Regions from separate parts of the Methylobacterium sp. PvR107 genome, predicted to be linked through region 1. Evidence: predicted binding sites of a transcription regulator. Region 1 holds the regulator's gene; each other region holds the start of a gene.
The links. The regulator LexA, encoded in region 1, represses DNA repair genes until DNA is damaged. The targets are predictions, from matches to a motif close to TGTTCNNNNTGTGTTCNG.

Region 1 (3,958 bases):
CTCGGGCTGGGACATCGCGGCCGAGCGCTCGCTGATCATGACCCTGATCATGCTGGGCGCGATCCTGGTGGACCGGCCGGCGCTGTCGATGCGCAACCTCGCGCTCGCCGCGCTGATCGCCCTGGCCCGCGAGCCCGAGGGGCTGCTTGGCCCGAGCTTCCAGATGTCGTTCGGGGCGGTGGCCGGGCTGATCGCCTGCGCGCGGCTGATCGACGGGCGCCTGTTCGTGCGCCCCGGGGCGGGACGGATCGGGCGGATCGTCGGCACCGGCCTGTCGGCGGTCACCGGCACCCTGGCCACGACCCTGGTGGCGCAGATCGCCACCGCGCCCTTCGCCACCTACCATTTCCAGACGATCCAGCCGTTCGGGCTGATCGGCAACGCCCTGACGCTGCCCCTGGTCTCCCTGGTGGTGATGCCCTCCGCGGTGATCGGGATCCTCGCCTACCCGTTCGCCCTGGACCGGCCGGTCTGGTGGCTCATGGGCCAGGCGGTCGGCGGGATGCTGGCGATCTCCGAATGGATCGCCGGGTTCGAGCGGGCGACCCTGGTGCTGCCGGCGTTCGGAACCGGGGCGCTGGGACTGCTGACGGCCGGGCTGCTGCTGGCGACGCTCCCGGTCTCGCGCCTGCGCTGGCTCGCCCTGCCGCCGCTCCTGGTCGGCCTCGGCCTCGCGGCCCTGCCGGAGCGCTACGATCTCTACGTCGACCGGCAGGGCGCAGGCGCCGCGGTGCGGGGTCCCGACGGGCGCCTCGCGGCGCTGGGGAATCCCTCCGGCTTCGTCCTGGAACAGTGGCTGAAGGCCGATGGCGATGGCCGCACGCCGGTACAGCGGAGCCGCCCGTCCGCGGGCGGGCGCTGCGACCGGCTCGGCTGCACCGCGATCCTGCCGGACGGCCGGGCCGTCGCCCTGGTCCGCGACCGGCGCGCCTTCCCGGAGGATTGCGCCCGGGCCGCCGTGCTGATCACCGGCCTCGCGGCGCCCCCGACCTGTACGGGCCCACTGGTCATCGACCGCCGCTTCCTCGCCAGCCACGGGGCCGTCGCCCTGCGCGCCGGACCAGGCGGCTTCGCGATACAGGGCGCCCGGACCGATGACCGAACGGTGCCGTGGCGCCCGCATGCATTGCCCGGCCTACCCGTCGCCGCGCGGACCGGGACGGATCCCCCTGCCGAAGCCTCCCGCGGGATGGCCGCGACGGAGGACGATCCGCCGGGTGCCAACCCCGCCCCGGGCGACGCGCCGGCCGCCCCGCTTCAGTAGCGGCGGACGAGACTGACGAGCCGGCCCTGGATCTGGACCCGATCCGGGCCCAGGACGCGGGTCTCGTAGGCCGGGTTGGCGGCTTCCAGGGCGATCGAGGAACCGCGGCGGCGCAGGCGCTTGAGCGTCGCCTCCTCGTCGTCGATCAGGGCCACGATGATGTCGCCCGTATTGGCGGTGTCCTGCTTCCGGATCACCACGAGGTCGCCATCGAGGATGCCGGCCTCCACCATCGAGTCGCCGCGCACTTCCAGGGCGTAGTGCTCGCCGCCGGCTAGGAAGTCAGGCGAGAGGGTGATGGCATGGCTCTGGTTCTGGATCGCCGAGACCGGGGTACCGGCCGCGATCCGGCCCATGACGGGGATCGACACGGCGCGGCCGGCCTCGTCGATCATCCGGGCGGCGGCAGGCTGAGCCGGCTGCTTGGACTTGCCGCCCTCGACCACACTCGGCGTGAAGCGGCGCGGCTCCGCGGGAGCCGCCGCAGCCGGGGACGCCAGGCTCTCGGGAATGCGGATCACCTCGATGGCCCGCGCCCGGTTCGGGAGACGCCGCAGGAAGCCGCGCTCCTCGAGGGCCGTGATCAGACGGTGGATGCCCGATTTCGACTTGAGGTCGAGTGCATCCTTCATCTCGTCGAAGGAGGGGGGAACGCCGCATTCCTGCATGCGATTCTGGATGAATCGCAGGAGGTCCAGCTGCTTGCGCGTGAGCATCGACGGGGGCCTCGCGGCTTGGCGGACCGCCTCGGGACGGTCTCTGAAACAAATCACGAACAGGTTAAACGTTCCGCAAGTGTTCCGCAAGCGTCATACGGCCACGCTTCCGAGGACGCCATGGTCCGAGGCAGAAACGAATTGACGGCGCAAGCGGAGCCGTTTCAATGCACCACGTCCCGCCGGGCAGGGCGGCGGAGCCGGGGCGGGCTGAGATCGGGCTGGGATGACGAGGATGCGACGACCCGCGGCTCTGCTGCCCCGAAGCCTGGCTTCCGTGGGCCTGGTCTCCCTCGGCCTGGCGCTCGCGGGCTGCACCACAGGGTTCTCGTACATCTCGCGCAACTACGTCGCGCTCACCCCGCAGGTGGTTACGATCGGCTGCAAGGAGCCCTACGAGGTCTACGACAACCGGCAGATGCGCCGGATGCTCATCGTCTCCAATGCCCTGCGTGAATATGCCGGCTGCAACCTGAGCGAGGTCCGGATCGATCCCGAGCCGGAATCGACCCGGGTGAAGCGCTTCCGCACCGCCGCCCGCGCCTATCTCGACGAGACCGTGCGAGAGGATTGCCGCATCGTCGGCGAAACCGTGTTCGATCCGCTGAAGACCGAGTTCGCCTACGCGTGCGACGCGCCGATCGAGAAGCGGGGCACGGTGGTGCCGCGCCTTCCGGGCCGCAATCCGGGCCTCGGCCCGCGCTGATCCGTCGGCGGCGGCCCCTCAACGGCCCGGCTTCGGGAAGGTCCGTTCCGCCGCATCTCCGGCGGCGGCCAGCAGCGCGCGGGCGAAGGCCCGGGCCTCCGCCCGGTCGAGCACGATCGCGGCGGTGACCGGACCTCCGCCCAGGTCCGACAGGGCGAGTTCCAGACGCACCCCGTCGGGCACGGCGCTCGCCTGAAGGCTCCAGCCGGAGCCTCGATCCGTACTCTCGGCCATCTCACATTCCTCCCGCCTGCCCCGTGGAAGCCCGAAGACGCCCGCCGGAACCGGCCCCGTGCCCGGGCCTGTTCCCGAGCCGTGCCAAGCACTTCCCTGCCTCGCCTGAACGCGTTCCTCAAGGCCGCAGGCCCCGGACTCGTCGTGATGCGCGCCGACACGGATGTCGGCAGGCTGATCACGGCGGCCCGGAGGGGCGCCCGCTGGGGCTACGCGCTGCTGATTGTGCGGCATCGCCGGTATCGGCGGCCTGTTCGGCGCGCCGTGTCTCGTAAGCTGCGGGCTGCCGGACATCGTGCTGCTCGGCCGGGTCTTCACCGGGAGCTACCGGCGGGACGGCGGATCGAGGGCCCGACAAGGGGGTGGTTTACGCCGTCTCGGGGCTGACCATCGCCTTCGTGCCGGTCGGCGTGTTCGACGGGGCGGCCCGCTCTGAATCGATTGACGCGGGCTGCGCGATGATGTCTCCCGCGGGCTCCGATCAGGTGGAGTTCGAACATGCAAGAGATCTGGTTCCGCGCGGGCGAGGCCACGGTGCTGGCGGCCGAGGGCCAGTACACCGACGCCATGCCGGAGGTGCTGATCGGCTCGGTGCGCGGGCCGGTGGGCCAGGCCTTCGCGTCGATGATGGGGCAGGTCCAGGGCCACACCCGGATGTTCGTGGTGCGCGACCTCAACCAGCTGGTGCGTCCGGCCACGATGATGACCACCAAGGCCACGATCCACACGGCCGAGTATGTCGAACTCCTCGGCGGCGTGGTCCAGGCCGCCACCGGCGACGCAATCGTCGACTGCATCATCGAGGGCATCCTGCCCAAGGACGGGCTCGACGAGCTCTGCATGATCATCATGATCTGGCTCGACCCGCGCTGCGCCGAGGACGACAACCTCGACCAGAAGGATCTTTACCGGACGAACTACGAGGCGACGAAGCTCGCCATCGCCCGCGCCCTCAAGGGCGAGCCGACGGTCGACGAGCTGATCGCCAACCGCAAGACCGTGAAGCACTACGCGCTCGACGGCGTGGTCGAGTACTGA
Region 2 (3,958 bases), 3.1 Mb from region 1:
TCGGTCTCGATCAGCGCCTGCACGTCCTGGGTGCGGCGGCCGGCGACCTTGATGCGCCCGGCATAGGGCACCGAGATGGCGCCGTCGCGCCCGACCGGCTGCTCGGGGATGAGGGCGGACTTGGAGCCGGCCGAGAACCGGTCGGCGACCAGCGGCCCGGAGAACAGGCCGCCGGAGCCGGCTTCCCAGACCGAGACCGAGACCATGTCGCCGATGCCGATGACCGGCTCGGTCGAGGGGCGGTGGTCGCCGAACGAGGCGAGCAGGCTGTCCAGCGGACGGCCGCGCAGGGCCTCGACCACGCTGGGGGTGACGTCGATGATCTCGTAGCGCGCCACCAGGCCGCCATCGGCGGTCGCAACCTCCGCACCCGCCTGGATCGCGCTCGCCGTCGGACCCGCCGCGGGCAGGTACGTGCAGCCCGACATCGCCGTCGCGGCGAGCAGAGCAAGGGGAAGTGTGCGCATCCAGATGTTGCCCATCGGTATTGCCGAGCCCGTGCCTAGCCCAAGGCCGCCCGGGTGTCCGTAGCGGGTGGGCCACACTGCACCCGCGACGGTCGAGCCGGCGGATTCATCCTCGCTAAGCACAGCTTTTTCGGGGCAAGCACCGCACAATGCCGCTTGCGGCGGCACGTCAGCACTATCGAGTTCTGAAAAAGGCCCCCCCCGCAACCCGGGCGGATCGGCGTCGCCCGCCTCGGTCCGGCGTTCTCAATTGGCCTGGGTGATGGCCGTGTTGATCCGATCGTAGACCGTATTCAGGCGCGACACGTAAAACCGGATGCTTCCGACGGCGACCACGAACACCAGGAAGCCGATCAGCGCATATTCCAGCGCCGTCGATCCGCGCGCATCCTGCTTGAATCGTATTCCTTCGGCGGTCGTCCGACCTGCGAGGCCGGCGAGGATCCGGAACAGCGGGGTGCCCGCCCCCGTCCTGCCGCAACTCGGCTCGTCCATGGTCGAAACGCCCTCTCGGCAAGCGGTGCCATGCGCGTGGCCGCTCAGCCCGAGATCCCGTCTAGCGTCCCTGCACTTGCCGCCGGCTTAATGGATTGCGCGAAACAGGGTCGTCGCACAGGCTTCAACAGGGATTGACCCCCACGAGGGCGCGCCCGATCACCCGGACGCGCCCGCCGGTCGGTCAGGCGTGACCGGCCTTGTGGCGCAGATCATCGATCCGCTTGGAGGCCTCGGCCTTGTCGAGTTCCGGGTCGAACGCCTCGGGAGCCTTGGCCTCCTCCGAGAGCGTTTTGAGATAGGACGCCTGAGCGCCGGTCATCGGCTCGCCGCCGGTGGTCCACTGGTCCGGATCCTTGATCTGGTTCGAGCTGTCCTTGGGGTCGGTCTTGGGGTTGTCCGCAGACCCTGCGGCCTTCTGATCGGTCTTCGAGGCTGACTTCCCGGCGGTGTTGGCCATGGATCTATGTTCCTGAAATGTTCTGTCTTCGCGGAGGGGAACGCGCGGTTTGCGGGGTGGTTCCTGGCCCGCCGAACGGTCCCCGGATTGATGCGACGATCTTTCCTTCCCTGGTCCCCGTCCTATTGATGAACCTCACGGCGCCCAGTGCGCCGCGGAGCCGCGGTGATCCTGATGAGTCCGCAGACGAGGACGACGCACGATGCCGGGAGTCCAGCCAGCGCCGCGCAGGTCCTCGTGGTCATGGGCGTCTCGGGTTCGGGCAAGAGCACCGTCGCCGCCCTGATCGCCGAGAAGCTCGGCTGGATCTTCGTCGACGGCGACAGCTTCCACACCCCCGAGCATGTCGCCAAGATGCATGCGGGGCACGCCCTGGACGACGAGGATCGCGCGCCCTGGCTGGCCCGGATCGCGGTCTGGGTCCGGCATCGGCTTGAGGCAGGGGAATCGGGCGTGGTGGTCTGCTCCGCCCTGCGGCGGGCCTACAGGGACGTCCTCACCGGCGGGAACCGCCAGGTGCGCGTCGTCTTCCTCGACGGCGACCGGGCCCTGATCGCCGGCCGCCTCGTCGCGCGGCAGGGACATTTCATGTCGCCCCGTCTTCTGGACAGCCAGTTCGCCACGCTGGAGGCGCCAGGTCCGGACGAGCACCCGATCACGGTCGGGATCACCGAGCCGCCCGAGAGGATCGCCGATCGCGTCGTGGCACAGCTCGCGGCCGAAGCGCGCGCCCAGACCGGAGCAGGGTGAATCGATGGGATCGGGGCCCACCAAAGCCGCCGGGATCGCCCTGGTGATCTCGGACGTCGACGGCACCCTCGTGACCGGCGACAAGCGCCTGACCGCCGCCACGGTCGCGGCCGTGAGCCGGCTGCGCGCGGCCGGGATCGGCTTCAGCATCGCCTCAGCGCGACCGCCGATCGGGCTCCGGGCTCTCGTCGCCCAGCTCGGCCTCGATCTGCCGATGGGGGCGTTCAACGGCGCCAGCGTGGTGCGGCCCGACCTGTCGCCGATCGCGGAGCGCCTCATTCCGGAAGCCGCGGCCAGGGCCGCGCTCGATCAGCTCCTGGCCGCCGGGCTCGATGTCTGGGTCTTCGCCGAAGGCGCCTGGTGCCTGCGCGATCCGGACGGCCCCTACACGGATCTGGAACGCCGCACGATCGGCGCGGAGCCGCGCGTCGTGGACGATCTCGGCACGCTCATGGGCGCCGCCGCCAAGATCGTCGGCGTGAGCCGCGACCCCGCCCACCTCGCCGCCTGCGAGGCGCAGATCGGGGCGGCCCTGGCCGACCGGGCCACGGTGCATCGCTCGCAGGCCTATTATCTCGACGTCACGCCGCCCGACCTCGACAAGGGCCGGTTCGTGACCTGGATGAGCGGGCATCTCGGCATTCCGCCCGAGCGGATCGCCACCTTCGGGGATGCCGGCAACGATCGGCCGATGTTCGCCTGCAGCGGCTTCTCGGTGGCGATGGGCAATGCCGAGGCGGCGGTGAAGGCGTCCGCGCACGCCGTCACGGACAGCAACGACGCGGACGGCTTCGCCCACGGCGTCGCGCGGTTCATCCTGCCCTGACGCGCTTCCCGCAGCGCCGGTGCGCGCGCCTCCGCATCAACCTGTGGATAACGCCGCCGGCGCCCGGAGGGCCGCACGGCTGTTGCCGGCGAAACACAGATCCGGGCGCGACCATGCCCGATGCACCCGTCGCCCACAGGCTGCCGAACCGAGGCCGCTTTCCGGCCTCATTTGCCCGCGACCTAGCTTAGCCACAGAACAAGCAGCTCCGGGTCTCGGCATGCATCGCCTTCTCTTGGCCGCCGCCATCGCGGTCGTGCCCGCCGTCGCCTTCGGGCAGGGCGCGCGCGACAACATCGACGCGCTGATCGAGCAGCAGGCCAAGGCCAACGGGGTTCCGGCAAGCTTCGTCCACGCGGTGGTCAAGCGCGAGAGCAACTACAACCCGAAAGCCAAGGGCGGCAGCGCCCTCGGGCTCATGCAGATCAAGCACGCGACCGCGCGCAGCCTCGGCTACACGGGCGACGCCGCGGGACTCTACGATCCGGCGACCAACCTGCGCTACGGCGTGGCGTATCTGGCGGGCGCGTACCGCACCGCCCAGGGGAACGTCAGTCAAGCCTACCAGTACTACAACCGCGGCTATTACTACGCCGCCAAGCGCCAGGGCATCTCCACCGAGGTCGCCTCGGTCGTCGCCCCCGTGGCGGCGTCGGCCAGCGCCCTGGCGAGCCTGTTCGGCGGCGGCGCGGCAGATCGCAACGCCGGCACGGCCGCGTCCGCCCTGGCCTACGCGCCGAGTGCCGCGGCGGTGGCGGAGGTGCCGAGCGAGCGGGTCGAGGTGCCCCTGCCGCCGCGCCGCCCAGCCGCCCTCGACGGGGCCACGGTCCAGCTCGCGAGCCTGTCCGTCGAGCCGACTGCGGCCGCCGCGGCCCCGGCGGACCAGGCCGCTGCGGTCCAGGCCGTGGAGGTCCCGCTCCCGCCGCGCCGGCCCGTGGGCCTCGGCAGTGCCGTCGCGGT
Region 3 (3,958 bases), 3.2 Mb from region 1:
CGCCGTGTTGGCTTGCGCCCGCTGCCAGCCGGGCGTGCCGTAGCTCGATCCGAACGGCGTCGGGTTGCGGTCGAACCGCGAGGCGCCGGCGGAGAAATGGGCGGGCGCCTCGACCACGTCGACGGCTGTCTCCGGCAACTCGTCGATGAAGCGGGACGGGATGGTCGAGGACCACAGCCCGTGGATGCGCCGGTTCACCGCGAAGGACAGCTTCGCCCGCTTGCGTGCTCGGGTGAGACCGACATGGGCGAGGCGCCGCTCCTCCTCAAGGCCGGCGCGGCCGCTCTCGTCGAGCGCCCGCTGGCTGGGGAACAGGCCGTCTTCCCAGCCGGGCAGGAACACGGTGTCGAATTCGAGCCCCTTGGCGGCGTGGAGCGTCATCAGGGAGACGCGCTCGGCGCCCTCGGTCTCGGAGGCCTCCATCACCAGGGAGACGTGCTCGAGGAAGGCCGCCATGTCGGGGAATTCCTCCATCGAGCGGACGAATTCCTTGAGGTTCTCCAGGCGCCCGGCGGCGTCAGCCGAACGGTCCTTCTGCCACATCTCGGTGTAGCCGGATTCCTCCAGGATGATCTGGGCGACCTCGCTGTGCGGCCGCGACTCCACGAGCCGCGCCCACCGCGAGAAGCTCTGGGTGAGCGCCCGCAGGGTGGAGCGGACCCGGGGCTTCAGCTCGTCGGTCTCACACAAACGTTCGGCCGCGATCCGCAGCGGCAGCCGGTTGGCCCGGCCGTAGGTGTGGAGCTGCTGCAGGGTCGCGTCGCCGAGGCCGCGCTTGGGCGTGTTGACGATCCGCTCGAAGGCGAGGTCGTCGCTGACATTCATGGTGGTGCGCAGATAGGCCAGGGCGTCGCGGATCTCGGCGCGCTCGTAGAAGCGCGGGCCGCCGATGACCCGGTAGGGGAGGCCGAGCTGGACGAACCGGTCCTCGATCTCGCGCATCTGCGCGGAGATCCGCACCAGCACGGCGATCTCCGACAGGGCGTGCTGCTTCGCCTGGAGGGATTCGATCGACTCGGCGAGCATCCGCGCCTCCTCCTCGGAATCCCAAGCGCCGGTCACGGTGACGCGCTCGCCCGGCTCGTCGTCGGTGCGCAGGGTCTTGCCGAGCCGGCTCTCGTTCTTGGCGATCAGCCCGGAGGCGGCGGCCAGGATGTGGCCCGTGGAGCGGTAGTTGCGCTCCAGCCGCACCACCACCGCACCCGGGAAATCGTGCTCGAAGCGCAGGATGTTGTCGACCTCGGCGCCGCGCCAGCCGTAGATCGACTGGTCGTCGTCGCCCACGCAGGCGATGTTCTTGCGGTTCTGCGCCAGGAGGCGCAGCCACAGGTACTGGGCGACGTTGGTGTCCTGATACTCGTCGACCAGGATGTAGCGGAACCGGTCCTGATAGTTGGCCAGCACGTCGGGATTTTCCCGCCAGAGCTTAAGGCAGAGCAGCAGGAGATCGCCGAAATCGACGGCGTTCAGCGTCGCCAGCCGGGCCTGATAGGCGGTGTAGAGCGTGCCGCCCTTGCCGAACGCGAAGGCGGCGGCCTCGCCCGGGGGCACCTGCTCCGGCCCGAGGCCGCGGTTCTTCCAGCCGTCGATGGCGTGGGACAGGGCGCGGGCCGGCCAGCGCTTCTCGTCGACGTTCTGGTCGGCGATGACCTGCTTCATCAGCCGGAGCTGGTCGTCGGTGCCGAGAATCGTGAAATCGGACTTGAGCCCGACCATCTCGGCATGGCGGCGCAGGATCTTGGTGCCGATGGCGTGGAAGGTGCCGAGCCAGGGCATGCCCTCGCCGGCGGGGCCGATCAGCGCGCCGATCCGGTGCTTCATCTCCCGGGCGGCCTTGTTGGTGAAGGTCACCGCCAGGATGTCGAAGGGCCGCGCCCGGTTGGTCGCGATCAGGTGCGCGATGCGGGTGGTCAGCACGCGGGTCTTGCCGGTCCCGGCGCCAGCGAGCACGAGCACCGGGCCCTCCGTGGTCTCGACGGCGCGGCGCTGCTCGGGGTTGAGGCCTTCGAGGTAGGCGGAGGCGTCGCGGCGGAGCGCGCCCATGGCGCGGGCGGCGATGGAGGAGGCGGGAGCGCCGTCCCCGGCGGGCTGCGCGGGCGGGTGGTTCTGCATCCCGCATCCCTGGACCAAATCGCGAACGGCGTCGAGGTGGTTCGGGCGCGCTGGGGACAGCCGTGGCCGGCGCGAGCGGTGCGAATCTCCAAGTAAGTGCACCTTGGATCGTCCTCTCGGCGCCTCCCACGACAGCGCCCCGACATTCCGGGGCCGCGCAGCGGCGCCCGGAATCCAGATCCGCAGGTGAAGCAAATCCAGCCACCGTTGGCGGCTCTGGGTTCCGGGCTCGCCTGCGGCGCCCCGGAACGACGGCGCTGCCGCCGGGGTGGCATCGCCGCTGGCGCCCGCCGGGACTTATCGTGCTATGGCCGTGGCGACTGACTCGCGGGGGCACGCGGGGCGCGGCGGCACGGCGAGGTCGCGGCCTCGCGCAGAGATGGTGCGGAACGGGACCATTGCGTGATCTTCTGACCGCGCTGGCGGGCGCCGTCATCCTGGTTCTCGTGGCGGCGCTGGCCGTCCCCCCCTTCGTCGATTGGCAGGCCCATCGTGCGCTGGTCGAGCGGGCGATGACCCGTTCCCTCGGGGTGCCGGCCCGGACCGACGGCCGGATCGAAGTCCGCCTGCTGCCGTCGCCCCGGCTGCGCGTCGACCGGCTGCATCTCGGAGCCGACGCGGACCGACCCACGCTCGACGCCCGGTTCGTCAAGGCCGAGATCGCCCTGGCGCCGCTCCTGAAGGGCGAGTTCCGCTTCACCGAGACCCGGATCGGCCGGGCGGAGATCAAGCTCCCGCTCGCGGGCCCCGACGCCCTGAAGCTGCCGGGCGACTTCGGCGAAGCCCTGCGCGCGCGCGACTTCGCGATCGAGGCCCTGCACGTCCAGCAATTCCTCGTGACCACGCAGGTGCCGGCCACCGGCCGGACCGACCAGCTCTACGTCCAGGACCTGACCCTCCAGGCGCCGGCGCTAATCGGGCCCTGGCGCGTCGAGGGAACGAGCGGCGGCATCCCGTTCCGCGCCGTTAGCGGCACGCCGGGGTCCGATGGGCGCTTGGCCGCGAAGATCTCGGGCGGCGGCGACGCGCATCCGCGGTTCGAGGCGGACGCACGCTTCGGCCTGGTCCCGGCGGAATCCGGCCGGGCCGTCTCGGTGGAGGCCGAAGGCTCCGCCCGCCTCGTGGTCGGCCCGCCGACCCAGGCCGCCGGGGCCTACCTGCCGTTCTCGATCGGCGGCGCCTTCAAGGCCCGCGGCACCCAGGTGCGATTCGAGAACGTCGATCTCGCGATCGATCCGGGCGGCCGCGCCTTGCGGCTCGGCGGGAGCGGCCGCCTCGACCTGCGCCAGTGGCGCGCCGGCCTGAACCTGGAGGCCCGCCGCCTCGACCTCGACGCGTTCCTGGCCTCGCCCGAGGGCCAGAGCCTGATCGCCCGCGGCCTGCCGAGCTGGGCCGGGGGCCTGCCGGCCATGCTCGACCTCGATCTCGCGGTCGGCAGCGCCGTGCTCGGCGGCGAGGAATGGTCGAATCTCGCGCTCACCGGCACCCTGGAGCGCGCGGGCGGCCTGCTGCTGCGCCGCCTCGCGGTGACCGGGCCGGCGGACTCGAGCGTCAGCGTCAGCGGGCAGGTCGAGACCGCGCCGTTCCGCCTGACCGGGCCGGTGGCGCTGACCGCGCCGGATTCCGAGGCGCTCGGGCGCTACCTACGCCGCCTCGGCCTGGACGGCCCCCTGACCGCGCTCCTCGACGGCCGCCGGATCGAAGCCGCCGCCGACGTTTCCGCCGATGCGGCGAGCCTGTCGCTGCGCAACCTCCGGCTCGGCCTCGGGCCGGCGCGGATCACCGGCAATGCCCGTTACACCGCCGCGGAGGCCGGAACGCGCGGGCGGTTCGAGGCGCAGATCCG

Region 2: a site for LexA is predicted at 1,430-1,447, ahead of JOE48_RS12145 (DUF3072 domain-containing protein). Genes of this name have one in related genera too.
Region 3: a site for LexA is predicted at 2,123-2,140, ahead of JOE48_RS11895 (ATP-dependent helicase). Genes of this name have one in related genera too.

Annotation. Positions count from the first base shown of each region.
Region 1 covers NZ_JAFIBW010000001.1:5,743,334-5,747,291, forward strand. The annotation lists gene JOE48_RS27210 (ComEC/Rec2 family competence protein) at 1-1,264, shown strand, start outside; gene lexA (transcriptional repressor LexA) at 1,258-1,980, opposite strand; gene JOE48_RS27220 (hypothetical protein) at 2,216-2,686, shown strand; gene JOE48_RS27225 (hypothetical protein) at 2,705-2,920, opposite strand; gene fae (formaldehyde-activating enzyme) at 3,419-3,958, shown strand.
Region 2 covers NZ_JAFIBW010000001.1:2,594,131-2,598,088, forward strand. The annotation lists gene JOE48_RS12135 (polysaccharide biosynthesis/export family protein) at 1-467, opposite strand, end outside; gene JOE48_RS12140 (Flp family type IVb pilin) at 714-962, opposite strand; gene JOE48_RS12145 (DUF3072 domain-containing protein) at 1,147-1,422, opposite strand; gene JOE48_RS12150 (gluconokinase) at 1,597-2,172, shown strand; gene JOE48_RS12155 (Cof-type HAD-IIB family hydrolase) at 2,177-2,998, shown strand; gene JOE48_RS12160 (lytic transglycosylase domain-containing protein) at 3,219-3,958, shown strand, end outside.
Region 3 covers NZ_JAFIBW010000001.1:2,546,436-2,550,393, reverse strand. The annotation lists gene JOE48_RS11895 (ATP-dependent helicase) at 1-2,112, opposite strand, end outside; gene JOE48_RS11890 (AsmA-like C-terminal region-containing protein) at 2,511-3,958, shown strand, end outside.